Regions from separate parts of the Pseudomonas sp. Eth.TT006 genome, predicted to be linked through region 2. Evidence: predicted binding sites of a transcription regulator. Region 2 holds the regulator's gene; each other region holds the start of a gene.
What was found. The regulator FliA, encoded in region 2, starts transcription of late flagellar genes. The targets are predictions, from matches to a motif close to CTAAAGTTTNNNNNNNNNNNGCCGNTAA.
Positions count from the first base shown of each region.

Region 1: a site for FliA is predicted at 4,313-4,340, ahead of ACXR0M_RS14140 (flagellar protein MotY). Genes of this name have one in related genera too.
Region 3: a site for FliA is predicted at 4,038-4,065, ahead of ACXR0M_RS06190 (methyl-accepting chemotaxis protein). Genes of this name have one in related genera too.

Region 1 is NZ_JBTJEN010000007.1:305,661-316,188, forward strand. It holds gene ACXR0M_RS14120 (PA3496 family putative envelope integrity protein) at 1-111, shown strand, start outside; gene ACXR0M_RS14125 (response regulator) at 190-816, opposite strand; gene ACXR0M_RS14130 (hypothetical protein) at 1,231-1,830, shown strand; gene ACXR0M_RS14135 (argininosuccinate synthase) at 1,985-3,202, opposite strand; gene ACXR0M_RS14140 (flagellar protein MotY) at 3,332-4,246, opposite strand; gene pyrC (dihydroorotase) at 4,407-5,453, shown strand; gene rnt (ribonuclease T) at 5,450-6,127, shown strand; gene ACXR0M_RS14155 (peroxiredoxin C) at 6,216-6,818, opposite strand; gene ACXR0M_RS14160 (bacterioferritin-associated ferredoxin) at 7,132-7,350, shown strand; gene bfr (bacterioferritin) at 7,550-8,023, shown strand; gene grxD (Grx4 family monothiol glutaredoxin) at 8,206-8,547, opposite strand; gene ACXR0M_RS14175 (molybdopterin oxidoreductase family protein) at 8,645-10,528, opposite strand, start outside.
Region 2 is NZ_JBTJEN010000015.1:96,600-107,127, forward strand. It holds gene ACXR0M_RS21985 (ParA family protein) at 1-321, opposite strand, end outside; gene motD (flagellar motor protein MotD) at 365-1,255, opposite strand; gene ACXR0M_RS21995 (flagellar motor protein) at 1,271-2,011, opposite strand; gene ACXR0M_RS22000 (protein-glutamate methylesterase/protein-glutamine glutaminase) at 2,011-3,153, opposite strand; gene ACXR0M_RS22005 (chemotaxis protein CheA) at 3,204-5,486, opposite strand; gene ACXR0M_RS22010 (protein phosphatase CheZ) at 5,541-6,329, opposite strand; gene ACXR0M_RS22015 (chemotaxis response regulator CheY) at 6,348-6,719, opposite strand; gene fliA (RNA polymerase sigma factor FliA) at 6,887-7,627, opposite strand; gene fleN (flagellar synthesis regulator FleN) at 7,624-8,454, opposite strand; gene flhF (flagellar biosynthesis protein FlhF) at 8,568-9,926, opposite strand; gene flhA (flagellar biosynthesis protein FlhA) at 9,938-10,528, opposite strand, start outside.
Region 3 is NZ_JBTJEN010000003.1:34,907-45,434, forward strand. It holds gene ACXR0M_RS06160 (alpha/beta hydrolase family protein) at 1-279, opposite strand, end outside; gene ACXR0M_RS06165 (FMN-dependent NADH-azoreductase) at 519-1,130, opposite strand; gene ACXR0M_RS06170 (LysR substrate-binding domain-containing protein) at 1,256-2,164, shown strand; gene ACXR0M_RS06175 (MmcQ/YjbR family DNA-binding protein) at 2,161-2,520, shown strand; gene ACXR0M_RS06180 (DUF1294 domain-containing protein) at 2,631-3,059, opposite strand; gene ACXR0M_RS06185 (undecaprenyl-diphosphate phosphatase) at 3,056-3,886, opposite strand; gene ACXR0M_RS06190 (methyl-accepting chemotaxis protein) at 4,194-5,828, shown strand; gene pnuC (nicotinamide riboside transporter PnuC) at 6,024-6,587, shown strand; gene ACXR0M_RS06200 (AAA family ATPase) at 6,584-7,108, shown strand; gene ACXR0M_RS06205 (hypothetical protein) at 7,445-7,894, shown strand; gene ACXR0M_RS06210 (adhesin) at 7,896-8,468, shown strand; gene ACXR0M_RS06215 (heme utilization protein) at 8,540-9,526, shown strand; gene ACXR0M_RS06220 (C39 family peptidase) at 9,589-10,269, shown strand; gene ACXR0M_RS06225 (hypothetical protein) at 10,314-10,528, shown strand, end outside.

The sequences.
Region 1 (10,528 bases), on a different contig from region 2:
CCGGTAGTCGAAGTCGCCAAGACCAACCTGAGCAAACGCCGCACCATCGATAACCTGCTGGAGGAGCGCCGACTGCAAAAGCAATTGGCCGATTACGACTTTGATCTCTGACACTTGAAAGCCTCCCGAACCGGAGGCTTTTTTATTGTCTGAAGCGTCTGCGACCTGCTTCATCGACGATCATGCTCATCAGACAAGCCCATTGCGCTGGGCCAGCTCGATCAGGTCCACCAGCGACCGGGCGTTGAGCTTCAACAGCAGACGAGTCTTGTAGGTGCTGACTGTCTTGTTGCTGAGAAACATGCCATCGGCAATTTCCTTGTTGGTCTTGCCACGGGCCAACTGCTGCAAGACCATCATTTCCCGTCCGGAAAGACGATCCACCATATCCGACTCACTGGCATTACCGAGGGTGGTGCGCACGGTGTGCAGAGCCTGGTTCGGAAAATAGCTGTAACCGGACAGTACAGCCTTGATCGCACTGAGCAGTTCGGTCAGGTCCTGTTGTTTGCAGACATACCCCGCCGCTCCCGATTGCATGCAGCGCATCGAAAAGTGCCCCGGCGCCTGAGAAGTCAGCACCAGAACTTTCAATGGCATCGCTGTCGCATTCAGACGCGCAATAACTTCCAGACCATCAAGTTTCGGTATTCCAATATCCAGAATGACGATATCCGGCATCTGATCACGCGCCAGTTGTAACGCATCCACGCCATTATCCGTTTCTGCAATGACTTCGTAGCCATGCCGTTCCATCAGCATACGCACAGCAAGACGAATGACGGGATGATCATCCACGATCAGCACTTTATTCATGGGCAAGTCCAGTTTCGCTGTTCGAATTTTTAGAGCAGGCACAATAGCCCAGTCACTTGCGACATGGCACAAGAGAGTTCCCATACACTTGCAGCCAAAGACATTCCCTACAGAAAATCAAGACTATTCCTACAAAAAAACCAACACCAGAGATATCAGTCAGGCAGAGGCGATTCTTTGGCCACACTTTCAACAAGAAAATACTACATCTCCGGGGCCAGCACCGCACGCCCGCACGGTCGTCGATTCATAAACAACTAAAGAAATCGCGCAATATCAAATCAATGCCTGAAACAAGATACTTCTACCCAAGCGTTTATTTTTAATATAAAAAATAACACCAACAATATAATTTAAAGCCCCCCCACACACCCTCAAGCAACCAATGGAAAACACACTTAATGAGTAAAGACCATGATAAAAATCAAAAACAAAATCACCAACCCCATGACGGTTATTGCGATATTTGCATTTATTTCCGAATCGTCGGCAGCACTTTCATTACCCTTCCTTGATAATGATGAGCGGGAAATCTATATCTGGTTTCTGATCAGCTTTCCGTTTTACTTGCTGCTGCTGTTCTTCATGACGCTAAATTTTAACTACCGTTCACTGTATGCTCCCTCGGATTTCGACAAGGACGACAGCTTTTTAAAGATCGTTGATGAATTGAATCGCACCGGTGACAGCGTTTATCCGTCTGCCGCAGAAACTCCCAATACGTCATGGATCGAACACACCATTCAACTACCCAAACGCTTCGGCACGCTATGTGCGATTGACGTTCGCCCGATGATCAATGCACAGGCATTCAGCAAGCTGGCAGAACACCTGCCACGCCTCGGCAAGCACTCGGTGAGGCCCATCGTATTTCTGACCGATCCTGCCTCCGAGATTTTGCTCAGACAAATGATGCGCAGCTTTTTCAAACAATCAAAAAAAAGCGCACGAGGGGCACTGTTTATTGCTTACAACGTGAGCACGCAGAGCACCACGGAACTGGGGGAGGTTTGACAACCGAGCAGACGCCTGATGTGGACAATCAAGAACTACAGCAACCTTGTCATTGCGACTAACGCTGATGAAGCAAGGTCGAGAAACCACCGGACAAAAAAATGGCGGCTCTGTCACTGAGACAAGCCGCCATTTTCTTACAGGTCTGCGAAGCTTAGAACAGCTTGCGACCCTTGTTGGCTGCAATGCGCATGCGCAGCGCGTTGAGCTTGATGAAGCCCGCCGCGTCGGCCTGGTTGTAAGCACCACCGTCTTCTTCGAAGGTCGCGATGTTGGCATCGAACAGCGAATCGTCGGACTTGCGGCCGGTCACGATCACGTTGCCCTTGTACAGTTTCAGGCGAACCACACCGTTCACGTTGACCTGCGAAGCGTCGATCATCTGTTGCAGCATCAGACGCTCCGGGCTCCACCAGTAACCGGTGTAGATCAGGCTGGCGTACTTGGGCATCAACTCGTCCTTGAGGTGCGCGACTTCGCGGTCCAGGGTGATCGATTCGATGGCGCGGTGTGCACGCAGCATGATGGTGCCGCCCGGGGTTTCGTAGCAGCCACGGGACTTCATGCCGACGTAACGGTTCTCGACGATGTCGAGACGGCCGATACCGTGCGCACCGCCGATCTTGTTCAGCGTCGCCAGAACAGTGGCCGGGGTCATTTCGACGCCGTCCAGCGCAACGATATCGCCGTTGCGGTAGGTCAGTTCCAGATACTGCGGGGTGTCGGGAGCCTTCTCCGGGGAGACGGTCCAGCGCCACATGTCTTCTTCGTGCTCGGTCCAGGTGTCTTCCAGCACGCCGCCTTCATAGGAGATGTGCAGCAGGTTGGCATCCATCGAGTACGGGGATTTTTTCTTGCCGTGACGCTCGATCGGGATCGCATGCTTCTCGGCGTAGTCCATCAGCTTCTCGCGGGACAGCAGGTCCCACTCGCGCCATGGAGCAATCACTTTCACGCCAGGCTTGAGGGCGTAGGCGCCCAGTTCGAAACGCACCTGGTCGTTGCCCTTGCCGGTGGCGCCATGGGAAATGGCGTCAGCGCCGGTTTCGTTGGCGATTTCGATCAGGCGCTTGGCGATCAGCGGACGTGCGATGGAAGTACCCAGCAGGTACTCGCCTTCGTAAACGGTGTTGGCGCGGAACATCGGGAACACGAAATCGCGCACGAACTCTTCGCGCAGGTCATCGATGTAGATTTCTTTGACGCCCATGGCCTGGGCCTTGGCGCGGGCCGGCTCGACCTCTTCGCCTTGACCGAGATCAGCGGTGAAGGTCACCACTTCACAGTTATAAGTATCCTGCAGCCACTTGAGGATCACCGAAGTGTCCAGGCCGCCGGAATACGCCAGAACGACCTTGTTTACGTCCGCCATGCCATCACTCCACGGGGTTCTACGGAAAGCCGAGGAGTCTACCGCCCAAACGCGATAATTTACAGAGGCGCGACAGCTTAAGACGACAAAGCGACAGAATCTGTCGAGAGCGCGACGATGACCGGCGGGTCAGGAAGTTGTTGCTGCGGTGGCTGGCGTACTGGCCTGCGGTGCGGGAGCTGGCGCAGTCGTTGGCGCCACGCGTGCCAGTTTCACGCTGACCCGGCGATTCTTCGCCCGGTTCGCCGCGCTGTTGTTCGGCACCAGCGGGTACTGCTCGCCATGGAAGCGCACGGTGATCTGCGATTCGGCGATGCCGTTGGCCTTGAAGAAATCGACCACGGCCAGCGCACGGCGGCGCGACAGTTCACGGTTGGTCAGACGGTTGCCACTGTTGTCGGAGTAACCATCCAGCTCGATGTGATTGACCGTCGGATCGGCCTGCATGTACTCGAGCATCACTTGCAATCTGGCCTTGGCGGCGGCGTCCAGATCGGTGCCCTCGCCCGGGAAGCCGACCTGCGACTGTTTGACCTGGTCGAAATTCTGCGGCAGCAATTTCGCCACGCACGTCTGGTATTCGTTGAACGCTTTACTGAACCTGACCGGCAGCAGACGCACTTCGGACACTCTGCCATCGCCTGAGGCACGACGCACCACCGGGCTGCGACCGTCGAGCAAACCGCTGATCAGCCCGCCGGCCTGCGACTGCGAACTGTTGAACAGCACGTTGCCGGTGCCGATCCTGACGCTGCCCAGATTGATGTCGTTGCGCCCCGGCTGCCACGGCGCGGCCGCCGCGAGCAGGGTCGCCGAACCGCCGCCGAGCATGGCGTTGTAGGCATTCAGGCGAAAAATCGCCTGCTCGCCCGCCTTGCGCACGAACTGGCCCGAGCCGAAATCGGTGATCGGCTGGGTCAGACGGCACTCGAACTTGTCGCCCTCGACCGTCCACTCAATGTTCTCCAGACGAGTCTGGTAGGTGAGCGCCATCGCGGGGAGGCTGGCAAACACACTGAGCAAGGCTAAATATCGCTGGCGCACGGGAGGCTCCATTGGCTTGTGTAACACAAAGACCGATTCACACTATGTTTACGGCATACCTACGGGATATCGGAAGCTTCCTGCAAAACTTGATAGCGAGTGCCTGCAAGAGTCTTTTCCGGTAGCATTCCCCTCAGTTTGACCCGCCTGGAATCCCCTCATGTCCGACCGCCTGACCCTGCTGCGTCCCGACGACTGGCACATTCATCTTCGCGATGGTGCCGTGTTGACCAATACCGTTGCCGATGTAGCGCGCACCTTTGGCCGCGCCATCATCATGCCCAACCTGGTACCACCGGTGCGCAACGCCGCTGAAGCCGACGGCTATCGCCAGCGGATTCTCGCTGCCCGCCCGGCCGGCAGTCGCTTCGAACCGCTGATGGTGCTGTACCTAACCGACCGCACCCAGCCCGAAGAAATTCGTCAGGCCAAGGCCAGTGGTTTCGTGCACGCCGCCAAACTGTACCCGGCCGGCGCCACCACCAACTCCGATTCCGGGGTGACCAGCATCGACAAGATCTTCCCGGCGCTGGAAGCGATGGCCGAAGTCGGCATGCCGCTGCTGATCCACGGCGAAGTCACCCGTGGCGATGTCGACGTCTTCGACCGCGAAAAGATTTTCATCGATGAGCACATGCGCCGTGTGGTCGAGCGATTCCCGACGCTCAAAGTGGTGTTCGAACACATCACCACCGGCGACGCCGTGCAGTTCGTCAACGAGGCTTCGGCCAACGTCGGCGCGACCATCACCGCGCATCACCTGCTGTACAACCGCAACCACATGCTGGTGGGCGGGATCCGGCCGCACTTCTACTGCCTGCCGATCCTCAAGCGCAACACCCATCAGGAAGCCCTGCTCGATGCCGCCACCAGCGGCAGCGCCAAGTTCTTCCTCGGTACCGATTCGGCGCCGCACGCCCAGCATGCCAAGGAAGCCGCCTGCGGCTGTGCCGGCTGCTACACCGCGTACGCCGCCATCGAGCTGTATGCCGAAGCCTTCGAACAGCGCAATGCGCTGGACAAGCTCGAAGCGTTCGCCAGCCTCAACGGCCCGCGCTTCTACGGGCTGCCGGCCAACACCGATCGCATCACCCTGGTTCGCGAAGAGTGGACTGCCCCAACCAGCCTGCCATTTGGCGAGCTGACCGTTATCCCGCTGCGCGCCGGTGAAAAACTGCGCTGGCGCCTGCTGGAGGAACACGCGTGAGTGAAGACCATTTCGACGACGAACTGGACGGTCAAGGTGGCGGCGGCGGTTCCCGTCATCCGATGGCAGCGCGTTTTCGCGGCTACCTGCCGGTTGTTGTCGACGTAGAGACCGGTGGTTTCAACTCGGCCACCGACGCTCTGCTGGAGATTGCCGCGACCACCATCGCCATGGATGAAAAAGGTTTCGTTTACCCGGACCACACCTACTTCTTCCGTGTTGAGCCGTTCGAAGGCGCCAACGTCGAAGCGGCAGCGCTGGAGTTTACCGGGATCAAGCTCGATCACCCGCTGCGCATGGCTGTCAGTGAAGAAACCGCGCTGACCGACATTTTCCGCGGCGTGCGCAAGGCGCTGAAGGCCAATGGCTGCAAGCGGGCGATTCTGGTCGGCCACAACAGCAGCTTCGACCTGGGCTTCCTGAATGCCGCGGTGGCGCGTCTGGACATGAAGCGCAACCCGTTTCATCCGTTCTCCAGCTTCGACACCGCGACACTGGCGGGCCTGGCTTACGGTCAGACCGTACTGGCCAAAGCCTGTCAGGCCGCCGACATCGATTTCGATGGCCGTGAAGCGCACTCGGCACGTTACGACACCGAGAAGACTGCCGAGCTGTTCTGCGGCATCGTCAACCGCTGGAAGCAGATGGGCGGCTGGGAAGACTTCGACGACTGATCGTCGCCGGATAAATCCCGCGCATAAAAAAACCGGCCACATGGGCCGGTTTTTTTGTACCTCGCTTTCTGTACCTGAAGCGTGCGCCTTACAGGCCAGCAGCGTTCTCGGTCAGGTAAGCCGCAACGCCTTCTGGCGAAGCGTTCATGCCTTTGTCGCCTTTTTTCCAGTTGGCAGGGCAGACTTCGCCGTGCTCTTCGTGGAATTGCAGCGCGTCGACCAGACGGATCAGCTCTTCCATGTTACGGCCCAGCGGCAGGTCGTTGATGATCTGCGAGCGGACAACGCCCTTGTCGTCGATCAGGAACGCGCCACGGAAAGCCACGCCGCCTTCGGACTCAACGTCGTAGGCCTTGGCGATTTCGTGCTTCATGTCGGCAGCCATGGTGTATTTCACCTGGCCGATGCCGCCATTGTTGACCGGGGTGTTGCGCCAGGCGTTGTGGGTGAAGTGCGAGTCGATCGATACCGCGACCACTTCCACGTTGCGCGCCTTGAAGTCGTCCATGCGGTGGTCCAGAGCGATCAGCTCGGACGGGCAGACGAAGGTGAAGTCCAGTGGGTAGAAGAACACCAGACCGTATTTGCCTTTGATGGCCGAGGACAGGGTGAAGCTGTCAACGATCTCGCCATTGCCGAGTACGGCCGGGACGGTGAAGTCAGGGGCTTGTTTGCCTACGAGTACGCTCATGGAAATCTCCTGGTGAATAACTTGAAGTTCAGGCTCCGAGCCAGCCTGCCACCCTCAGGCGACAGCCCTGTGACACGAAACCTCTTCGCAAGGGCCGACCATCATACACCGGGTTTTTCGCCTGTCCTTAACGGTTTTTTGCCCACGGCGAACAAGCGGGCAGCATTCACGGGGCCAGGCAAACTGCCATTAAACACCGTTCGTCAGTCACCGGCGGTTCTAACGAAAACCGTTCAGAAAGCACTTTGACAATCATTCTCGTTAACATTAAGATCCATCGCAATTGAGTCACAACCAGCGACGGTTCTCACTTATGTATGTTTGTCTCTGCACTGGCGTCACCGACGGACAGATCCGCGAAGCGATCTATGAAGGTTGCTGCAGCTACAAAGAAGTCCGCCAGGCCACCGGCGTCGCCAGCCAGTGCGGCAAATGTGCCTGCCTGGCCAAGGAAGTGGTTCGCGAAACCCTGACCAAGCTGCAAACCGCCCAGGCTGCGATTCCCTACCCTGCAGAATTTACCGCAGCGTAATGGCCCCAATTTCAAAGAACCGGACTTATGTCCGGTTTTTTTATGCCTGAAATCAAACGCTTAGGTCCTAGACGCGGAACACAAACATTCTTATTCAGATTTAATTTCATTTATTATTCAATAACTTAGGTTTGACACTTATAAGTACCCGGCTCAAACTCCGCCTTATATACAGCTAATACAGGGCAGGACTCCCATCATGAAAGGCGACATTACAGTCATCCAGCATCTCAACAAGATCCTTGCCAATGAACTGGTCGCGATCAATCAGTACTTCCTGCATGCGCGCATGTATGAAGATTGGGGCCTGAACAAGCTGGGCAAGCACGAATACCACGAATCCATCGACGAGATGAAGCACGCGGACAAGCTGATCAAGCGCATCCTGTTCCTCGAAGGCCTGCCGAACGTGCAGGACCTGGGCAAGCTGCACATCGGCGAGCACACCCGGGAAATGCTCGAGTGCGATCTGCGTATCGAGAAGACCGGCCACGCTGATCTCAAAGCCGCCATCGCCCATTGCGAATCCGTTGGCGACTTTGGCAGCCGTGAACTGCTCGAAGACATTCTCGAGTCCGAAGAAGAACACATCGACTGGCTGGAAACCCAACTGGGCCTGATCGACAAGGTCGGTCTGGAGAACTATCTGCAATCGCAGATGGGCGAAGAGTAGGAGCTGCCGCAGGCTGCGATCTTTTGATTGCGCCGGCCACTCGCAGTCACTGTTCGAACATACAAAAAAGCCCCGCCCTCTTTCGAGTGGCGGGGCTTTTTATTGGCTGAAGATCAAAAGATCGCAGCCTCGTTTCACTCGACAGCTCCTACAGGAGACATCGCTGCCGAGTGAAGCCCGAATCAGGCTTCGGACTTGTTCGCAGCAGCCGCTTCGACAGCCGACTTGATGGTGCTTTGCAGCGAACCGTCTGCAGCCATCTCGGTCATGATGTCGCTGCCGCCGATCAGTTCACCGCCAACCCACAGTTGCGGGAAAGTCGGCCAGTTGGCGTACTTCGGCAGATTGGCGCGGATTTCCGGGTTCTGCAGGATGTCCACGTACGCAAACTTTTCGCCACACGCCATCACAGCCTGCGCAGCTTTCGCGGAGAAGCCGCACTGCGGGGCATTCGGCGAGCCTTTCATGTAAAGCAGAATGGTGTTGTTGGCAATCTGCTCTTTAATCGTTTCGATGATATCCATGGAGCACCTCGGCTGAACTTTCCGACTCATGGGTCGGCACGGTGACGCATTGTAACGGAATCCCGAGCGCGCTGCTCGGTCTCCCCGACGGTCATGTTCAGGCCGCCGCCACCGTGACCGGCACACCATTGAGCGCGGCATTGCCGGACAACTCATCGAGCTGGCATTCATCCGTCAGGTCGTTGGCGCTCGATCCCGGCTGGCTGCTGGCGATGGTCATCTGCACCCCCGGCCGCGCATGTCCCCAACCATGCGGCAGACTGACCACACCCTTCATCATGTCGAGGCTGCCAAGCACTTCCACCTCTATCTGCCCGACCCGCGAACTGACGCGTACCCGCTGACCATCGCTGAGTCCGCGACTGGCCAGATCATCCGGGTGCATCAGCAACTGATGGCGCGGCTTGCCCTTCACCAGACGGTGATAGTTGTGCATCCACGAATTGTTACTGCGTACATGCCGACGGCCAATCATCAGCAACTCATCGGCTACCGGCGCCTGCAAGGCAGCGAACCGTGCGAGGTCCGCAAGGATTTCCGGCGGCGCCGCCTGCACGGCCTGATTCGGCGTTTTCAGACGCGCTGCCAGATTCGGTTTCAGCGCGCCCAGATCAATGCCATGCGGATGATCGAACAATGTCGCCAGCGAGAGCTTCTGTTCGGACGCATCGCCGTACATACCCATGCGCAGGCCCATGTCGATCATCTGCGCCGGCGGCATCGTCGGTTTCAGCTCCTTGCCGGTTTTCTCGGCAAAGGCTTTGGCCAGACCGACGAAGATCTCCCAGTCGTGCAATGCGCCCTCAGGCTTGGCGAGAATCGCCCGGTTGAAGCGGGTGACGTTACGCACGGCGAACAGGTTGAACGTGGTGTCGTAGTGATCGTTTTCCAGCGCCGAGGTCGACGGCAGGATCAGGTCGGCATAACGCGTGGTTTCGTTGATGTACAGATCGATGCTGACCATGAATTCCAGGCCGTCCAGCGCCTGCTCCAGTTGCCGACCGTTCGGTGTCGACAGCACCGGATTGCCAGCCACGGTGATCAGCGCGCGGATCTGCCCTTCGCCTTCAGTGAGCATTTCTTCGGCCAGCGCCGACACCGGCAGTTCGCCGCCGTACTCGGGACGCCCGGACACCCGACTCTGCCACTTGTTGAAATGCCCGCCCGAGGTCGATGCGACCAGGTCCACCGCCGGTTCGGTGCACAGAGCACCGCCGACCCGGTCGAGATTGCCGGTGACCAGATTGATCAACTGCACCAGCCAATGGCACAAGGTGCCGAACGCCTGGGTGGAAACGCCCATGCGTCCATAACACACCGCGCTCGGCGCGGCGGCAAAATCCCGCGCCAGTTGGCGGATCTGCTCGGCGGGCACCGCGCACAACGGACTCATGGCCTCGGCGGTGAACGTCGCCACCGCCGCCCGCACTTCATCCAGCCCTTCGACCGGCAAATGACTGCCACGCGCCAGCCCTTCATCGAACAGTGTGTTGAGCAGGCCAAACAGCAGCGCCGCATCGCCGCCCGGGCGCACGAACACATGCTGATCGGCGATGGCCGCGGTTTCGCTGCGACGCGGATCGACCACCACCACTTTGCCGCCACGAGCCTGAATCGCCTTCAGGCGCTTCTCGACATCGGGCACGGTCATGATGCTGCCGTTGGAGGCCAGCGGGTTGCCGCCGAGGATCAGCATGAAATCGGTGTGATCGATGTCCGGGATCGGCAGCAGCAAGCCGTGGCCGTACATCAGGTAACTGCTCAGGTGATGCGGCAACTGATCGACCGACGTCGCGGAGAAGCGATTGCGCGTCTTCAGCAGGCCGAGGAAGTAGTTGCTGTGGGTCATCAACCCATAATTGTGCACGCTCGGGTTGCCCTGATAGACCGCCACCGCGTTCTGCCCATGCCGTTCCTGAATCGCCGCCAGACGCTCGGCCACCAGCGTAAAAGCCTCGCCCCAGGCGATCGGCAACCATTC
Region 2 (10,528 bases):
GCCACTCTGCCCCGGCGACTGCCGCTCGAGGGTCGCCAGTGCAGTGCTCGACGGCAGCAGGGAAATGCGTTCGTCGCTGGTCGACAGCAGCAACTGGCCGGGCAAGCCTTGCGGCACGCTGCCACGGTGCAGAAACAGGTCGTAGTTGCTGTGTTCCAGGCTGTCGGGGTCGTAGCCGAAATAGCTGGTCATCGAGCCGTGTGGGTCGAGATCGACCACAACCACGCGCTTGCCCGCCTCCGCCAGCAATCCGGCTAAAGCGATGGAAGATGTGGTTTTACCGACACCACCCTTTTGATTGGCGACTGCCCAGACTCTCATTCAGTTCGTTCCTCCCGGTCGAGATGCTCGACCGAGACATGGTTCAGCGTATTAATGCGGGCGACGGAGAATTGACGGCACTCTCGCGTCCCGGCGTCTTGACCGCGGTCGGTGCAGTTTGTGTGCCAGCACGCTTCAATGCCGCGTCCGGTTGCGCATTGGCGGTGCCGGTACCGGTCAGACTGCGGCGGACATCGAGATTGCGCGACACCACCAGCACCACCCGCCGGTTCTTCGCCCGGCCTTCAGCGGTGGCGTTGTTGGCCACCGGCTGGAACTCGCCGTAGCCCACCGAGGCCAGTCGGCCCGGGTTGACGCCCTGCATCGCCAGCATGCGCACGATGCTCGCCGACCGCGCCGAAGACAGCTCCCAGTTGGTCGGGTACTGCGCGGTGCGGATCGGCTGATCGTCGGTAAAGCCTTCGACGTGGATCGGGTTGTCGAACGGTTTGAGGATCGCTGCGACCTTGTCGATGATGTTGAAGGCCATGTTGCTCGGCATGGCGTCGCCGCTGCCGAACAACAGGCTGGAATTGAGTTCGATCTCGACCCACAACTCGTTGCCACGCACGGTCATCTGATTGGACGCGATCAGGTCGCCGAACGCCGCACTGATGTCATCGGCGATGCTTTTCAGCGGATCGCTGGCACCGGCGATACCGGCATCGACCTGTTCGGCATCCTTGACCAGCGGCTTGGCCGGGGTCACGGTCTTCGGTCGCTCGTCACCGATCGGGATCGGTTTGAGCGAGCGGTCGGAGTCGGTGAAGACCCCGATGAGCGCTTCGGAAATGACCTTGTACTTGCCTTCGTTGATCGACGAAATCGAGTACATCACCACGAAGAACGCGAACAGCAGCGTGATGAAATCCGCGTAGGACACGAGCCAGCGCTCGTGGTTAACGTGTTCTTCCTGATGCCTGCGGCGAGCCATAGTCCATTACCCCCATCAATCCATGAAGCCCTGAAGCTTCAGCTCGATAGAGCGAGGGTTTTCACCTTCGGCGATCGACAAGATTCCTTCCAGCAACATTTCGCGATAACGCGACTGCCGCAACGCGATTGACTTGAGCTTGGCCGCCACCGGCAGCAACACCAGGTTGGCGCTGGCGACACCGTAGATGGTCGCAACGAACGCCACGGCGATACCACTGCCCAGTTGCGACGGATCAGCCAGATTGCCCATCACATGAATCAGGCCCATCACCGCCCCGATGATGCCGATGGTCGGCGCGTAGCCGCCCATGCTTTCGAAGACTTTGGCGGCCTCGATGTCGCGGGCTTCCTGGGTGTAGAAATCCACCTCGAGGATGCTGCGAATGGCTTCCGGCTCGGCGCCATCGACCAACAGTTGCAGGCCTTTGCGCGAGTAGTTGTCCGGTTCCGCATCGGCCACGCCTTCGAGGCCGAGCAGGCCTTCCTTGCGCGCGGTGAGGCTCCAGTTGACCACGCGGTCGATGCCGCCGGCGAGGTCGACCCGTGGCGGGAACAGGATCCAGGCAAGGATCTGCATGGCGCGCTTGAAGGCGCTCATCGGCGATTGCAGCAGCGCTGCGCCGATGGTGCCACCGAGCACGATCAGCGCGGCCGGGCCGTTGGCCAGTGCGCCGAGGTGACCGCCTTCCAGGAAGTTGCCGCCGATGATCGCGACGAACGCCAGGATGATCCCGATGAGGCTTAGAACATCCATCAGATACACGCCTCGACGATGTGCTTGCCGATGTCGTCCAGGCTGTAGATCGCGTCAGCCAGATCGGCTTTGACGATGGCCATCGGCATGCCGTAGATCACGCAACTGGCTTCGTCCTGCGCCCACACCGAGCTGCCGCCCTGCTTGAGCAGACGCGCGCCTTCGCGGCCGTCGGCGCCCATGCCGGTCAACACCACCGCCAGAACTTTGTCAGCGTAGGATTTGGCTGCGGAACCGAAGGTGATGTCCACGCACGGCTTGTAATTCAGACGCTCGTCGCCCGGCAGGATTTTCACCGCGCCACGGCCGTCGATCATCATCTGCTTGCCACCCGGGGCCAGCAGCGCCAGGCCCGGACGCAGGATGTCACCATCCTCGGCTTCCTTGACGCTGATGCGGCATAGCTTGTCGAGGCGTTCGGCGAACGCTTTGGTGAAGGCCGCCGGCATGTGCTGGATCAGCACGATCGGTGCCGGGAAGTTCGCCGGCAACTGCGTCAGCACCCGTTGCAGCGCCACCGGGCCGCCGGTCGAGGTACCGATCGCCACCAGTTTGTAGGCTTTGCGTTTTGGCGCAGCCGAAGAAGCGCTGGCGGCCGGTGCACGCGCAGGTGCCGCTGCAGGCGCCGGACGGGCCGGTGCGCTGCTGCCGTGGCTGCTGAAGCTGGATGCCGAAGGAGCCGGAGCTGGCGCAGGCGTCGGTGCAGCGGCCGGAGCCGGAGCACTGTAAGCGCTGAAACGACGATTACTGCGCGAGATGCTGTGAACCTTCTCGCACAGCAGTTGCTTGACCTTCTCGGGATTGCGCGAGATGTCTTCGAAATTCTTCGGCAGGAAATCCACCGCGCCGGCGTCCAGCGCATCCAGGGTTACCCGGGCGCCTTCGTGGGTCAGCGAGGAGAACATCAACACCGGGGTCGGGCAGCGCTGCATGATGTGCCGCACCGCCGTGATGCCATCCATCATCGGCATCTCGTAGTCCATGGTGATCACGTCCGGCTTCAGCGCCAGGGCCTGATCGATCGCCTCTTTACCGTTGGTTGCGGTGCCGACCACCTGGATGCTCGGATCCGCGGAAAGAATTTCCGAGACGCGGCGGCGGAAAAAACCCGAATCGTCCACCACCAGGACTTTGACTGCCATAAACACTCCATATAGGTGCAGCGGGACGTCAGCGCCCCGCCGCCCCGGATTCAAATACGCCGTGCGGCGTAACGCTTGAGCATGCTTGGAACATCAAGGATCAGAGCGATGCGGCCGTCACCGGTGATGGTGGCGCCGGACATGCCCGGAGTGCCCTGCAGCATTTTGCCCAATGGCTTGATGACCACTTCTTCCTGGCCGACCAGTTGATCGACGACGAAGCCGATCCGCTGAGTGCCTACCGAAAGAATCACCACGTGGCCCTCGCGCTGCTCTTCGTGAGCGGCGGAGCTGACCAGCCAGCGCTTGAGGTAGAACAAGGGCAGCGCCTTGTCCCGCACGATCACCACTTCCTGGCCGTCCACCACGTTGGTGGTCGACAGGTCGAGGTGGAAGATTTCGTTGACGTTGACCAGCGGGAAGGCGAACGCCTGATTGCCGAGCATCACCATCAGGGTCGGCATGATCGCCAGGGTCAGCGGCACCTTGATGACGATCTTCGAACCCTGGCCCTTGGTCGAGTAGATGTTGATCGAACCGTTGAGCTGGGAAATCTTGGTCTTCACCACGTCCATGCCGACACCGCGACCGGACACGTCGGAGATCTCGGTCTTGGTCGAGAAGCCCGGAGCAAAAATCAGGTTGTAGCACTCGGTATCGCTCAGGCGATCGGCCGCGTCCTTGTCCATCACCCCGCGTTTTACCGCGATGGCGCGCAGGACGTTCGGGTCCATGCCTTTGCCGTCATCGGAAATCGACAGCAGGATGTGGTCGCCTTCCTGCTCGGCGGCCAGCACCACTTTGCCGCCACGGGCCTTGCCCGAGGCTTCGCGTTCTTCCGGCGACTCGATGCCGTGGTCGACCGCGTTGCGCACCAAGTGGACCAGCGGGTCGGCCAGAGCCTCGACGAGGTTTTTGTCGAGGTCGGTTTCTTCACCCACCAGTTCCAGGTTGATCTCTTTCTTGAGCTGACGCGCGAGGTCGCGAACCAGACGCGGGAAGCGTCCGAAGACCTTCTTGATCGGCTGCATCCGGGTTTTCATCACCGCGGTCTGCAGGTCAGCCGTGACCACGTCGAGGTTCGACACGGCCTTGGACATGGCTTCGTCGCCGCTGTTGAGACCCAGGCGCACCAGACGGTTACGCACCAGCACCAGCTCGCCGACCATGTTCATGATTTCGTCGAGACGCGCGGTATCGACGCGCACGGTGGTCTCGGCTTCGCTGGCCGGTTTTTCCGGTGGCGGCGTAGCGGCGGCACGGGCCGGAGCCGGTGCAGCAGCGGCTGCCGGTTTCGGCGTTTCGGCTTTTGGCTCTGGTTTGGGCGCGGCTTTCGGCGCAGCGGCCGGAGCGGCTGCAGCCTTGGCGGCAGGCGCGGCCACGGTCGAAGCGCTGCCCGCAGCAGCGGTGCCGACTTCGGTGAATTTGCCCTTGCCGTGCAATTCGTCGAGCAGCGATTCGAATTCGTGATCGGTGATCAGGTCGCTGCCGGCAGCGGCGGCCGCTGGCGCGGCAGGTGCCGCCGGGGCCGAGGCGATGGCCGATTCCAGCGCTTCAACGGCAAAGTTGCCCTTGCCATGCAACTGATCGAGCAGCGCTTCGAATTCGTCGTCGGTGATGTCCGAGCTGTCGCCTGCAGCGGGTGCCGCTGGCTTGGCCGCAGGCGGTACAACCGCGTCAGCCGCGAACTGGCCTTTGCCGTGCAACTGATCGAGCAACGACTCGAATTCGGCGTCGGTGATTTCATCACTGGCCGCCGCATCGGCAGCTGGCGCAGGGGCAGCAGCGGCCGGGGCTTCAGCTTCGGCCTTGGCGGCGCTCAGCGAATCCAGCAGCTGTTCAAATTCGTTATCGGTGATGTCGCCCGAATCGGCAGGCTCGCTCTCGACGACCAGCTCTTCGATCATCTCGGCCACCGGCGATGCCGGAGCTTCGTCGGCCGATTGCGGCTCGGCCAGACGCGCCAGGGCGGCCAGCAGTTCCGGGGTCGCGGCGGTGATCGGTGCACGTTCACGGACTTCGCTGAACATGCTGTTCACCGCGTCCAGTGCTTCAAGCACCACGTCCATCAGTTCTGCATCTACGCGACGCTCACCCTTGCGCAGGATGTCGAACACGTTTTCGGCGATGTGACAGCACTCCACCAGCTCATTGAGCTGAAGGAAGCCGGCGCCCCCTTTTACAGTGTGGAAACCGCGAAAAATTGCGTTGAGCAGATCTGCGTCATCCGGGCGGCTTTCCAGCTCGACCAGTTGTTCGGACAGTTGCTCAAGAATCTCGCCGGCCTCAACCAGGAAATCCTGAAGGATCTCTTCATCGGCGCCGAAGCTCATTAATGGGGTGCTCCTACAGGTCTAAAAACCCAAAAAACCTAAAATTCCAAAACACTAGAACCCGAGGCTGGATAACAAATCGTCCACATCGTCCTGACCGGACACAACGTCTTCTCGTTTATCGGCATGAATCTGCGGACCTTCACCCTGCGAGAGATGTTTTTGTGGATCTTTTTCTGCAAGCATCGCTTCGCGGTCATGTTCGATGCCGGCAAAGCGGTCGACCTGACTGGCCATGAGCACGAGTTTGAGCAAATTGCTTTCGACTTCGGTGACCAGTTGGGTCACGCGCTTGATCACCTGACCGGTGAGGTCCTGGTAATCCTGGGCCAGCAGGATGTCATTGAGATTGCTCGACACCGCACGGTTGTCCGTGCTGCTGCGTGTCAGAAAACCGTCGACCCGGCGCGCCAGTTCACGGAACTCTTCCGCCCCGACCTCACGGCGCATGAAGCGGCCCCAATCGGCGCTCAAGGTCTGGGCTTCGTCAGCCAGGCCATTGACCACAGGGGTCGCGCTTTCCACCAGATCCATGGTGCGGTTGGCCGCGGCTTCGGTCAGTTTGACCACGTAGCCCAGGCGCTCGGTGGCGTCGGTGATTTGCGACACTTCCTCGGCCTGCGGCATGTGCGGGTCGATCTGGAAGTTGACGATCGCACTGTGCAGTTCACGTGTGAGCTTGCCCACTTCCTGGTACAGGCCGCGGTCACGGGTCTGGTTGAGCTCATGGATCAATTGCACCGCGTCGCCGAACCTGCCTTTTTCAAGGCTCTCGACCAGTTCGACCGCGTGTTTTTTCAGGGTCGATTCGAAATCGCCCAGTGAAGATTCGTTATGCTCCATAGCTCCCCCGCGCGTTCATCAGCCGATGCGTTCGAAAATCTTCTCGATTTTTTCTTTCAACGCCTGAGCCGTGAAAGGTTTGACCACATAGCCGTTTACACCGGCCTGGGCCGCTTCGATGATCTGCTCGCGCTTGGCTTCAGCGGTCACCATCAGCACCGGCAGGTGCTTGAGCTTTTCATCGGCACGCACGTGGCGCAGCAGGTCGATACCGGTCATGCCGGGCATGTTCCAGTCCGTTACCAGAAAGTCGATGCTGCCGCTGTTGAGCACCGGAATGGCAGTGATGCCATCGTCAGCCTCGACAGTGTTGGTGAACCCGAGATCACGCAACAGGTTCTTGATGATCCGCCGCATCGTTGAGAAGTCATCAACGATGAGGATTTTCATGTCTTTGTTCAATTCGACCTCCAAGCAGTCTTAAACGCGCCCAGCACCTGGACGCGCCATTTCAATCAATCCGGCGTAACACTCAAAGACTGTCTGGAGCACAACAGAGCAAGACCGGTGCCGTTCACCACCGCACCAGCCTCGTTCGCAGTGTCCCCACACTGCCTTCAGCGCGCTCGCCACTCCCCCAAACGCCCCCGCAAACGGGCCGCGCACTGGCTGTGTAACTGGCTGACCCGCGATTCACTGACGCCAAGGACTTCACCGATTTCCTTGAGGTTCAGCTCTTCGTCGTAGTACAGCGCCAACACCAGTCGCTCACGCTCCGGCAAATTGGCAATCGCGTCCGCCAGCGCCGCCTGGAAGCGTTCATCTTCCAGATCGCGCGACGGCTCCATATGAGCACTGGCGCCATCCTCGTGCAGCCCTTCATGTTCGCCGTCCTGCAACAGGTCGTCGAAACTGAACAGGCGACTGCCCAAGGTGTCATTCAAAATCCCGTAGTAATCGTCGAGACTCAATTGGAGTTCGGCCGCAACCTCGTGATCTTTAGCGTCACGGCCGGTTTTCGCTTCAATTGAGCGAATTGCATCGCTGACCATCCGGGTGTTGCGGTGAACCGAGCGTGGTGCCCAGTCGCCTTTGCGTACTTCGTCGAGCATCGCGCCGCGGATGCGAATGCCCGCGTACGTTTCGAAACTGGCGCCTTTGCTGGCGTCGTATTTGGTCGAGACTTCGAGCAGGCCGATCATCCCCGCCTGAATCAGATCTTCGACCTGCACACTCGCCGGCAAGCGCGCCAGCAAGTGATAGGCAATGCGTTTGACCAGTGGCGCGTAACGCTCGATCAACTCGTACTGCGCGTCACGTGCCGATTTCTTGTAGTAGTTCATACCGCTCGCAGTCATAACACTGGCCCTGCCGTTTGCTGCACGAGGCGTTCGACGAAAAACTCGAGGTGACCGCGCGGGTTGGCAGGCAGCGGCCAGGTATCGACCTTCTGCGCGATCGCCTTGAACGCCAGCGCGCACTTGGAACGCGGAAAGGCTTCGTAGACGGCGCGCTGCTTCTGCACGGCCTTGCGCACGCTTTCGTCGTACGGCACGGCACCCACATATTGTAAGGCGACGTCGAGGAAGCGATCCGTGACCTTGGTCAACTTGGCGAACAGGTTGCGCCCTTCCTGCGGACTCTGCGCCATGTTGGCGAGGACGCGGAAGCGGTTCATGCCGTAATCGCGGTTAAGCAGTTTGATCAGCGCGTAGGCGTCGGTGATCGACGTCGGCTCGTCGCAGACCACCAGCAACACTTCCTGCGCGGCACGGACGAAACTGACGACCGAGTCACCAATGCCCGCAGCGGTGTCGATCACCAGCACGTCGAGGTTGTCGCCGATGTCGCTGAAGGCCTGAATCAGACCGGCATGTTGTGCCGGGCTCAGGTGAACCATGCTCTGGGTGCCGGAAGCGGCCGGTACGATGCGGATCCCGCCGGGCCCCTGCAACAGCACGTCGCGCAGCTCGCAGCGACCTTCGATCACGTCAGCCAGCGTGCGTTTTGGCGTGAGCCCCAGCAGAACGTCAACGTTCGCCAGTCCCAGGTCGGCGTCCAGCAGCATGACCCGACGGCCAAGCTCTGCCAGCGCCAGAGACAAGTTCACTGACACGTTAGTCTTGCCGACGCCACCTTTGCCGCCGGTCACCGCGATCACCTGTACGGGATGCATGCTGCCCATGTTATTTCTTTACCTTGTCTTGCATAGACGGAGGCCACATTACTGGCTGCGCGTTCACAACCGGAACAATGCGTGGCAGGCCATCGATGTAGGTACAAAAACTGTTCATTACCTCAGCCAACCTGCTTGGTCGGGCTGTGGTAGATATCAGCGAACATGTCAGCCATGGCTTCTTCGCTGGGTTCTTCCTGCATTTGCACGCTGACGGCGCGGCTGACCAGTTGATGACGGCGCGGCAGATGCAGATCATCCGGAATCCGTGGGCCATCGGTCAGGTACGCGACCGGCAATTCATGACTGATTGCCAGGCTCAACACTTCGCCGAGACTGGCCGTTTCATCCAGTTTAGTCAGGATGCACCCGGCGAGCCCGCAACGCTTGTAACTGTGATAAGCGGCGGTTAGAACCTGTTTCTGGCTGGTGGTTGCCAGCACCAGATAATTTTTTGAACGGATGCCACGCCCGGCCAGACTTTCCAGCTGCATGCGCAGGGCCGGATCGCTGGCCTGCAGGCCGGCGGTGTCAATCAGCACCACGCGTTTGCGCAGCAGTGGGTCCAGCGCCTGAACCAGCGACTGGCCCGGGTCAACGTGAGTCACCGGGACATTGAGAATGCGGCCCAGGGTCTTGAGTTGTTCCTGCGCGCCGATGCGGAAGCTGTCCATGCTGACCAGCGCCACGTTCTGCGCGCCGTACTTGAGCACGTAGCGCGCGGCAAGCTTGGCCAGGGTGGTGGTCTTGCCCATGCCGGCCGGGCCGACCATGGCAATCACTCCACCCTCTTCCAGCGGCTCGACTTCCGGCACGGCAATCATCCGCGCCAGGTGCGCGAGCAGCATGCGCCAGGCCTGACGTGGTTCTTCGATATCGGTGATCATCGCCAGCAGGTCGCGCGACAGCGGCCCGGACAGACCAATGCGTTGCAGACGGCGGTAAAGATTGGCTTGCGCCGGACGGCTGCCCTGCATCTGGTTCCAGGCCAGGGTGCCGAGCTGCACTTCCATCAGCTCACGCAGACTGTTCAATTCAAAACGCATCGAGTCCAGTGCACGCGGATCGACACCGGCAGATGCCTGGGCAGGCGCCGGCGCCGGACGTGCCGGAGCAGCGTAAGTCGGCTCGCTCAACGGCTCGGCTGCGGTCAGCGGCAAACCGGCGGTCAGCGTCTGGCGGGCGTCGATCGGCAGCCCGGCGAACAACTGGCGATTGGTATTGCCATCGGCTTCGCCACGCAGGCTCAGCTCGGCCTGGGCGGTGACGATGCGCGACTGGGTCTTGCGCAGCTCGTCTTCGAGTTCCATGTTCGGAACCCGAGGCGCCAGCGCCGACAATTTGTAATCCAGTGCCGCCGTCAGCTCGACACCGCCGGCAATACGGCGGTTGCCAATGATCGCGGCATCAGCGCCCAGCTCATCACGAACCAGCTTCATGGCCTGACGCATATCGGCGGCAAAGAAACGCTTAACTTGCATAAACCACTACCTCAGCCGTTGGGCCCTACTGTCGCAACGATGGTCACTTGCTTGTTGTCCGGAACTTCCTGATACGCCAGCACGTGCAGTCCCGGGACTGCGAGGCGGCCAAAGCGCGAGAGCATCGCGCGTATCGGGCCTGCTACCAACAGGATCACCGGTTGACCTTGCATTTCCTGGCGCTGCGCCGCTTCGATGAGCGAACGCTGCAGCTTCTCGGCCATGCTTGGCTCCAGCAGAACACCCTCTTCCGAGCCTTGTCCTGCCTTCTGCAGACTATTGAGCAATATTTGTTCCAACCTTGGTTCCAAGGTGATCACAGGCAGCTCGGAGTCAGTGCCTACAATGCTTTGGACGATGGCGCGGGATACGCCGACGCGTACTGCGGCCACCAGCGCGGCGGTATCTTGACTCTTGGCGGCGTTGTTGGCGATGGCTTCGGCGATGCTGCGGATATCGCGCACCGGCACGTGTTCGGCCAGCAGCGCCTGCAGCACTTTGAGCAACTGCGACAGCGAAACCACCCCCGGCACCAGCTCTTCAGCCAGTTTCGGCGAGCTTTTGGCCAGCAATTGCATGAGTTGCTGCACTTCTTCGTGACC
Region 3 (10,528 bases), on a different contig from region 2:
GCCGGTGTTGCCGTGGGACAGCATCAGCATCGGAAAGCGGCCGATGGCGATCTTGGTGTCCTCGCCGGCCTCGACCGTGTAGCCCTCGAGCAGGCTGGTGTGCTCGCGGTCGCTGGAGGGATAGAAGGCGATGGCGCGCATCGGTTGCAGATCCAGCGGATCGAGAAAGGTCATCTCGTGGTAACCGACACTCCACACAGGGTGTCGTCCGGGCGCGGCATGCACTGAACCGAGGCTGCCGAGCAGGCAAATCAGTAACGTTGCACAAAGACGCATCATCGGATGGCCCACCCTGTGTTACTCAATCGAAAGATCCTTTGTGTTCCGACACGCCCGCAACCGCAAAGGTTCGGTGATCCGGCGCGACTTGGCACTCAGACGTTGATCGTTTGACTGCATAACCCGGGCCAGATTATGCAACAGCCTGAAACAAAAAACTCCGCGTCTGGCCCTTGCGGATTCAGAGTACAGAGTTTTTTGTGCTGCTACCTGAACGGTAGCTGGTTTTTACGCAATGCTTACGCGGCGGCGAACAGTTGCTCGCTGATCTGCGCCTGAGCAGCGCTCATCGCGTTGTTGCGCACTTCTTCGCCATACGCCAGACCTTCGGCACGGACGATTTCGATGTCGGTGATGCCGAGGAAGCCCAGTACCAGCTTCAGATATTCTTCGTGAGCGATACCGCTGGCCTGACCGGCGTGGATGCCGCCAGAGGTGGAAACGATCACCACTTTCTTGCCACCGCACAGGCCTTCAGGGCCGGCTTCGGTGTAACGGAAGGTCTGGCCGGCAACGGCGACGCGGTCGATCCAGGCCTTGAGCTGGGTCGGTACGGTGAAGTTGTACATTGGTGCGGCGATCACGATGGCATCGGCAGCGATGAACTCGGCCAGGGTCGAAGCGCTCAGCTCGGCTTCGTGCTGTTGCGCGGCGTCGCGCAGTTCGGCGCTGGTGCCGGCAGCCACCAGGGTGTTCGACGAGAAGTGGCTGATGGCGTCGGCCGCCAGGTCGCGGTAGGTCACTACAGCGGATGGCTCGGCGGCTTGCCAGGCTTTGACGACCTGGCTGCTCAACTGACGGGAGGCCGAGTTGTCGCCCAGAATGCTCGAATCGATGTGCAGCAGTTTCATGTGGGATCTCCTGAAAGAATCGCCGGCGGCGACGGAATGGAGACAATCCTACGGAAGAAACCAATAGCTGATTAGCCAGCGACAATGCGATAGTTCGTCCCACTGATAGAACGGTGGACATTTTGATGCAGGACCTCAACGATCTCTACTACTTCGCCAAGGTGGTCGAAGCCGGTGGCTTCGCGGCAGCCGGGCGTTTGCTGGGCATTCCCAAGTCACGGCTGTCGCGACGGATTGCCGAACTCGAAGAACGTCTCGGCGCACGCCTGCTGCAACGCACCACTCGCCAGTTGAACCTGACCGCCGTCGGCGAACGTTACCTACGCCATTGCCAGGCGATGCTGCTGGAAGCGGAGATGGCCGATGAGGCCGTCGCCAGCATGTCCAGCGAGCCCAAAGGACGCCTGCGTGTGTCGTGCCCGACCGGGCTGGCCCGAGAGATGCTGCCGTGGGTAATCAGCGATTTCCTCGACAAATTTCCTCAGGTGCAACTGGAGGTGGTGTTGCTCAACCGCCGCGTGGATCTGGTCGGCGAAGGTTTCGACGTGGCGCTGCGGGTGCGTGAGCTGGGCGATGAAGATCCGTTGCTGGTCACCCGCCGTCTGCGTCAGGCCCAAATGGTTGTGGTGGCCAGCCCTTCCTTTATTGAGGGCAAGACGATCCGCCATCCGCAGGACCTGAAAACCCTCCCGGTGCTCGGTGCACTGGAAGCCGACCGCATGGTGCACGTGCGCTTGCTCGATCAGCAAGGCAACAGTGTCGAGCTGAACATGGAAGCGCGGCTGGGCATCGACGATTTCATCGTGCGCAAAGCCTGCGTGCTGGCCGGCCAGGGCTTCACCCTGCTGCCAATGATGAACTGCGAAGCCGACCTCAAAAGCGGTGCGCTGGTGCAATTGCTGCCGGAATGGTCGTTACCTGGCGGCTGGTTGCAGGCGGTGTATCCGCATCGGCGCGGGGTGATGCCGGCGGTGCGGGCGTGGATCGACCATTTGGTCGAGTCGTTCAATGCGTGTGGGGAGCGTCTGCTATGACCAGGGGCAAGATGAACGAAGCCGATGTCGCCACCTTCTGCCTGGCCCTGCCGGGCGCGCGGGAAGATTACAAATGGGGTGGCGTGCGGGTGTTTTCGATTGCCGGCAACAAGATGTTCGCCTTGCAGGGGCTGCGCGGCGACTCACTGGCATTCAAGGTCGACAAGGATCTGTTTCTCGGCCATTGCGACCGCCCGGGCATCTTCCCGGCGCCGTATCTGGCACGAGCGCAGTGGATCATCATGCACCCGCCCTACCCGCTGGCTGCCGAGGAGTTGCGCGGATTGCTGACGCGCTCGCATCAACTGGTGGTGAGCAAATTGCCAAAGAAAACCCGGATCGGATTACTGCTGTAACACACCCCCGGTAGGAGCTGCCGCAGGCTGCGATCTTTTGACTTTGATCTTTTAAAAGCAAGATCAAAAGATCGCAGCCTGCGGCAGCTCCTACAGGGATTGCGTGATACCTAGAACAGTGAAAGCAGATTCGAGCCGAGAAACAACTGGTCGATCCAGAACACCTGATGCAGCGCCACGATCACCCAGAACAGAATCTGGAACGACACCTTGCGCGTCTTGTGCCGGAACACCTGCTGAGCGATCAGCGCACCGGGCCAGCCGCCGGCCAGTTCCAGTGCGTGCAGGATGTTTTCCGGGGTGCGCCAGGCGTCGGCGCGGGCCTTGCGCTTGTCCGCCCAGTACATGAAGAACGTCAGCACGCTGACCACCCCATAGGCTGTCAGCGGCACCAGCGAGATCCCGCGCAGCCACATGGACAGCGCGCCGAACAACGGCAATGCGCAGACGATCAGCAGCACCGCCAGTTTCAGCTTCAGATGCTGAATGCCGCCAGCGGACGGCCGTCCGTTCGGGCGACGGGTGCGGGAATCACTCACGGCTTGGCAGCGGACCAGTCGACCCAGCCGAACTGCCAGGTCGCCAGAATCACCAGACCGAAAACAATCCGGTACCAGGCGAACGCCGCGTAGCTGTGGCTGGCGATGAACTTGAGCAGACCGCGCACGGCGATCATGGCGAAGATGAACGCGGTGACGAAGCCAATGGCGAACACCGGGAAGTCCGCCGGGACAAACAGGTGGCGATACTTGTAGCCCGAGTACACCGCCGCGCCGACCATGGTCGGCATGGCGAGGAAGAACGAGAACTCGGTCGCGGTCTTGCGCGACAGACCGAACAGCAGGCCGCCAATGATCGTCGAGCCAGAGCGCGAGGTGCCGGGAATCATCGCCAGGCACTGGGCGAAACCGACTTTCAGCGCGTCCTTCCAGGTGATCTCGTCCACGGTTTCGGCGTGCACTGCATGCTGGCGGCGCTCGGCCCACAACATGATCACGCCACCCACCACCAGCGCCGTCGCCACCGTAATCGGATTAAACAGATATTGGTGAATCAGGTCGGCAAAGATCACCCCCAACACCACCGCCGGCATAAAGGCGATCAGCAGATTGACGGTGAAGCGCCGCGCACTCGGCTGGGTCGGCAAGCCGATCACCACGTCGAGGATCTTGCGGCGAAATTCCCAGACCACCGCGAGGATCGCGCCGAGCTGGATAATGATGTTGAACGCCATGGCCCGTTCGCCGCCAAAGTCGAGCAAGTCGGCAACAATGATCTGGTGTCCGGTACTGGAAATGGGCAGAAACTCCGTCAGCCCTTCTACAACTCCAAGAATCAGTGCCTGCAAGGCGGTCCAAAGATCCATCAATCCCCCAGAGAGCGATGCACGCCGGCATGCTCCGATAATATTTTTCTTACGTTCACTGCGTTCCGCGTCGCGGTTGAATAGCTGTACCGATTCCGCGCGCACAGGATCCACACAAAACGGTAAAAATTCCGTGAAATGGCCACCTGGATTCATGTTTTCGTGCGCGGGGCCGAAATTCTGACAGACAAGCCTTGTTAACGCCACGGCGTTATACGACTTGGGTCGCGTATGCCCGACCACCCAAACGTGGTTGGATGCTGGCGTTGATTTATTACAAGAAAAAGAAAATCGGAGTAACAGCGTTATGAACAGCTTGCGCAGTGTGTCGATCAGCCGACGCTTGTGGCTCATCCTGATTGTGGCCGTGGTCATGTTGTTGACCTTGGGCGTGTTGATGCTCAAGCAGATTCATGATGACCTGTACCACGCCAAGGCGCAGAAAACCCAGCATGTGGTGCAGACCGCCAGCGGCCTGCTGACCTACTATCACGACCTGGAAGCCGCCGGCACCCTCACCCGCGATGCCGCGCAAAAACAGGCGCTGACCGCCATCCGTGGCCTGCGCTATGACCAGAGCGACTACTTCTGGATCAACGACCTCACGCCCGTGATGGTCATGCACCCGACCAACCCCAAGCTGGAAGGCCAGAATCTTTCGGCGATTCGCGACCCGGACGGTTTTGCGGTGTTCAACGAAATGGTCGCGATCGCCAAAAGCAAGGGCGCGGGCATGGTCAATTACCGCTGGCCCAAGCCCGGCGCCAGCGAGCCAGTGGCGAAAACCTCCTACGTCAAACTGTTCGAACCGTGGGGCTGGGTGCTCGGCTCCGGTGTCTACATCGATGACGTGCAGAGCGAATTCCGTGGCCAGATGAACAAGGCATCGGTGATCGGTCTGGTGATTGCCGTAATCATGGCCCTGCTGGTAATCCTGATCGCCCGCAGCATCGTCCGGCCGTTGCAGGAAACCGTGAACGCCATGGCCAACATCGCCAGCGGCGAAAGCGACCTGACCCGTAGCCTCGACACCCATGGCCAGGACGAAGTCACGCAACTGGCCCATCACTTCAACGCGTTTACCGCCAAGCTGCGCCGGGTCATCGGTGACTTGCAGGTGTCCGCCAGTGCGCTGGGCCAGTCATCCAGCGAACTGGGCAACGATGCCACCCAGGCCCAGCAACGCAGCCAGCAGCAATCGCAGCAGATGGAACTGGTGGCGACCGCGATCAACGAAGTCACTTACGGCGTGCAGGACGTGGCGAAAAATGCCGAGCACGCCGCTGCGGAAATGCGCGATGCCGAAGCGCAGGCGCAACAGGGCCAGGTCAACATCGATGGCAGCCTGCAACAGATCGACAAACTCTCCGGGACTATCGATCAAGCGGTAGAAGTGATTCGCACGCTGGCGGCGGAAAGCACACAGATCGGCAGCGTGCTGGAGGTGATCCGCTCGATTGCCGAGCAGACCAACCTGCTGGCGCTCAACGCGGCGATCGAAGCCGCGCGCGCTGGCGAACAGGGTCGCGGTTTTGCCGTGGTGGCGGATGAGGTTCGTCTGTTGGCGCAACGCACGCAGAAGTCGACGGCGGAAATCCAGGCGATGATCGAACGTCTGCAGAATCACTCCGAAGCGGCGGTCAAGGTCATCGGCGACAGCAGCAAGGCATCGCAACTGACCATCGAACAGGCCGGCCTCGCCGGTGCCAGCCTCAACGCCATCGGCCAGGCGCTGCGCAATCTCAACGGCCTGAACGCCTCGATTGCCAGCGCCACGCTACAACAGGCGCACGTGGTCGAGGACATCAATCAGAACGTGACCCAGGCCGCGGGGCTGTCGCACAGCACGGCGCTGGCGGCGGAGCAGTCGAGTGTGGCGAGCGTGAAGCTGGGGCAATTGAGTGAGCAGTTGAACGGGCTGCTGCGCCAGTTCCGCGTCTGACAACAATTCACTTGTGGGAGCGGGCTTGCTCGCGAAAGCGTTGTATCAGCAAAATCAATATCGCCTGACACGACGCATTCGCGAGCAAGCCCGCTCCCACAGGGTTTCCCGCTATCTCGCCAGAATGCATCACCGGCTCACTCCTGCAGGTTTTTGGGTACAATCCGCACCCTCCTCATTCCCCAAGGAACCCCCATGTCCGGGCTCGAACTGTTTGCGGCCGCCCTCGGCGTGATCGCCGTCTGGCTGACGGTCAAACAGAATCCGTGGTGCTGGCCGATCGGTCTGGTCATGGTGTTGCTCTACAGCTGGATCTTCTACGACGTGAAGCTGTACTCGGACATGTTGTTGCAAGTGATCTACGCCGCGCTGCAAGTCTACGGCTGGTGGCAATGGACCCGCGCCGGGACGATGCATGACGGCCGCGACGTCACCCGTCTTGATCAACGCTCGGTCCTGCTCGGCCTCAGCGTGGGCGCCCTCGGCAGTCTGCTGCTGGGCGCGGCCATGGCGCACTGGACCGACGCCGCGCAGCCATGGCTGGATGCCGCGCTCACCGCGTTCAGCCTGGTCGCGCAATGGTGGATGGCGCAGAAACGCCTGCAATGCTGGGCGCTGTGGTTTGTACTGGATGTGATTTTCGTCGGCCTGTTTCTGTACAAGGGCCTGTATCTCACGGCCGCGCTGTATGCGCTGTTCACCCTGATTGCGCTGCAGGGCTGGCGTGAATGGCGTGCCGATCCGGCGTTGCAGCGATGAAGGTGGTAGTCCTCACCGGTCCGGAATCCACCGGCAAGAGCTGGCTGGCCGCTGGCCTTCAGGAACACTTCGGCGGCGTGCGCGTGGATGAATACGTGCGCTGGTTCATCGAACAGAATCCGCGCGATACCTGCCTGAATGACATCTCCGAGATCGCTCGCGGACAGTTGCAATGGGAGGATCAGGCGCGGGCGCAGCAACCCGAGCTGCTGATTCTCGACACCCACCTTTTGAGCAATATCCTCTGGAGCCAGACCCTGTTTGGCGCCTGCCCGGCCTGGCTTGAACCCGAACTGCTGGCGCGGCATTACGACCTGCATCTGCTGTTGTCGCCGGAACAGATCGACTGGACCGACGATGGCCAGCGCTGCCAACCGCAATTGAGTGAACGCATGACGTTCTTTAACGCCACCCGTGACTGGCTTGAACAGCATGGGCAAACGCTACAGATCATTCAGGGCAACTGGGATCAACGCCGCGCTCAGGCCTTTGCGGCCGTTGCCGCTTTGTTGGCTGATTGACCCCGTCAACTAGCCCTTTTCCCGGCCCAAGTGTCCATTCCTGAAACACCCTCCCCAGCGCAAAGCAGCGAGTTCAAAGGTCTTCATCGTTTTGTCCGAGCATCTGTTACGCCGGTGAAACAGTCGCCGGCAAACCCTTGTTCCAGAGCATTGCGCCGCCCTTGACCTGCCGGCGTGCCGCACGACTGTTTCAGCGCTGAAACAGCTTTTGTATCAGCGCTGCACGGTGCAACGCCAACCCCTTGAAATTCAACAACAACTCAAAAGCGGCACAGCTTTCGCTCTCTCCTTCCCAACGCTGACAAGAGCCAGCCCACTGAAGAAGGAATTGCCGCCGTGGGGAATTTCAATAAAGGCCTGACCTGCCTTCTGCTGATGGGATCAGCGGCCAGCACATTCATCAGTTTCAACGTTCAGGCCGAAGGCAATGGCGTGATCGTCCTCAACCGCGACGTCCAGCCGATTGCCATCGGACGCAGCGGCGGCAAAGACCCCTACCCAACCACAGTCAATGCCAACCCTTCTGCCCGAATCGATCAGGCAATGACCAGCACCGAACTCAACGATGGTGACTTCGCCAGTGTAGCCAGCGGTGCATCGATCCGCAGCAACATGATCACGCCGAACTCGGACATGCCTGGCATGAACGTCCTGACCAGTCCCAACGGCCTGCCTGGCATGAGTGCCGGACACGGTGGCGGCGGTGGCGGCACGATTTCCAACACGATCAATCGTTCGTTGGGCGCCGGTCTGGCCCCGCTGACCCGCATGGCTGGAGGGCAATGAGATGAATCGTTCCCTTCTGCTGCTGGCCCTGTTCGGTTGCGCCAGTGTCATGGCTGACCCGAGCTCCGTGAACAACGCCGACATTCAGGCCACCGGCATGCAATACCGCGGCAATTACAACGTCAACCAGGCCGCCGGCGACCAGATGCAACAGACCAACACCAAGGCAATCGCCATCGGCACCAACGCCAGCGCCACAACCATCGTCAGGCAACGGCTGGACACGCCGGCCGATCCGTCGATGAACGCCAGCGCCAACATCGGCGGCAGCTCTTTCAGTAATGGCAACGGGATCCTGGGCGTGAATCAGGGCGCCGGGGCCAACAACCAGATGGCCAACGTGACGCGCGTCAGCATCAGTGCTGCCCCGCAGAGCGTTGACGACAGCGCCCTGTCGCAACAGAACGTGGCGCTTTTACCGAGCTCAGGAGCAACTGGTACCTCAACCGGCAGTCGCCAGGTCACGACAAGTGATCAGGCCTTCACCGGCAGCCGCGGGGTAATCCAGGTGAACCAGAGTGCCGGGGTGGGGAACCGCATGGCTAACACCCTGAGCATCCGGGTCGCTGACTGACCCAAACAAGAAGCAGTGCAATTAGAAAGTACCAACACTTAACCAACTAATAAGCACGACGGAGAAACACCATGAAACCTACAATGGCTCTCAAACCACTGGTTTTCGCTCTTGCAGCAGTAATGGCAATGGCGGCTCAGGCAGGCGGCAATGATCATGGTAACGGGCATCACGGCGACCATGGACCGAAAGGCCCTACCCTCGAAGAGCTGCTGCAAATCGGCGCAGGTGCTGGTGCCGCAGTGCTCGACACGCAGAACAGCGATGGCAACCTGGTGGGCAATCAGGGCACCAAAAACGATGCCAACGTTAGTAACTCGGCCAACGGAACCAACGGCAACGTCGGCATGAACAACACCGCTGGCGACGGCAACCAGCAGGACAACGCGGCTGCACTGGCCACCGCCGACGAAAGCTTCATCTTCGGCTCGGCCGTATCGGTCTCCAGCGCCACCCAAGTCAATAACAATAACGCTGTGGCCAACTACTCCACCACCAACAACGCCAGCATGAGCAATGTCGGCAATGGTGGCTCGGGCAACATCGGCGTAAACAACAGCGCCGGCAACTTCAACCAACAGAAAAACAACCTGGCCATTGCTGTATCCGGTGGTCGTGTGGCTAACGCTGCAGCAGCTGCCAACCAAAGCTCCACTGGCCTGACTGTTGCCAACAACGGCACTCAGGTCTACAAAAAAGACACCCTCACCGGCACCTTCGCCGCCGGCGGCATATTCGGCGCAGTTGGCACAGCCACCATCAAAGATGACGATCACCACGGCGGTGGCGGTTATGGCGACAACGACCGCGGCCATGGCGGCGGCAGCAAAGATCAGAAAGCGACCTTTGAAGCCGTGGGTGCCTTCGGTCTGGCTGGCGTCACCACTCAACAAGTGCTGACCCCGGACGGCTGGAAAAACCCTGTGACCAACAACGCTAACATCTCCAACGTTGGCAACAGCTTCTCCGGTAACGCTGGCTACAACAACGCCGCCGGTGTGGGCAACCAACAAAGCAACTCGCTGTCCATCGCTGCAGGTTGCAAAGCCTGCATGTAACGCGATCGAAACGAAAGCCCCGGAAACGGGGCTTTTCCTCAGTCCGCCAAGGCGTATCGATCATGCGTAAGACTGCCTTTATCGCCCTGCTTTGCCTGTCCGGCCTGACCCAGGCTGCGCAGATGCCCGTTGCCGCCCTTCCCGGCGGCGTACTCGTCTACAAGAACGTGCAAAGCATCCGTGAGCGCAAGTTTGCCGACATCGTCGAACAGAAAACCGATTTCAGCTGCGGCGCGGCCGCACTGGCCACGGTCCTGCGCCAGGCCTATTGGCTCGACGTCGATGAGGAGCACATCATCAAAGGCATGCTGGTCAACGCTGACCAGAACCTTGTTCGTACTCAAGGGTTTTCCATGCTGGACATGAAGCGCTACGTAGAAAGCATCGGCATGCGCGCCAGGGGTTACAAGATTCCGCCGGAAAAACTCGATGATGTGACGATTCCGGTGGTGGTACTGATGGAAATTCGCGGCTACAAGCATTTCGTGGTGCTGCAGCGTTCGGACAAGGATTGGGTGTATATCGGAGACCCGGTTCTCGGCCACAAACGCTACAAACACGATGACTTTGTCAAAGGTTGGAACGGCATTGTCTTCGCCATCGTCGGCCCCGGTTATGACAAAACCAATGCATTGCGCAGCCCGCCGACACCGCTGACGGCGAAGAACAAGCTGGATAACTTCAACCCGGTCAGAGATGCTGAATTGATGGACTTCGGGTTCATACAGAGCGACTTCTTTTAATCGCCGATTATAAAGAATGGGGCTGGATGTCCCGGGAGCAGCAGATGAAAACCTCATACTGGCTGGCCGCCGCCTGCCTGGCAGCGAGCGCGTCAGGCTATGCCAATGCAGGGTTCAAACCTATAGAAATCAATGATCACGAGCTCTCCGAGCTGCGCGGTCGTTACGTGATGCCGGGGCGGATCATCAGCTTCGGCATTGTCATGAGCAGTACCTGGCGCAACGCCAGCGGTGACCTGATCGGCGCAGCGACGTCGAT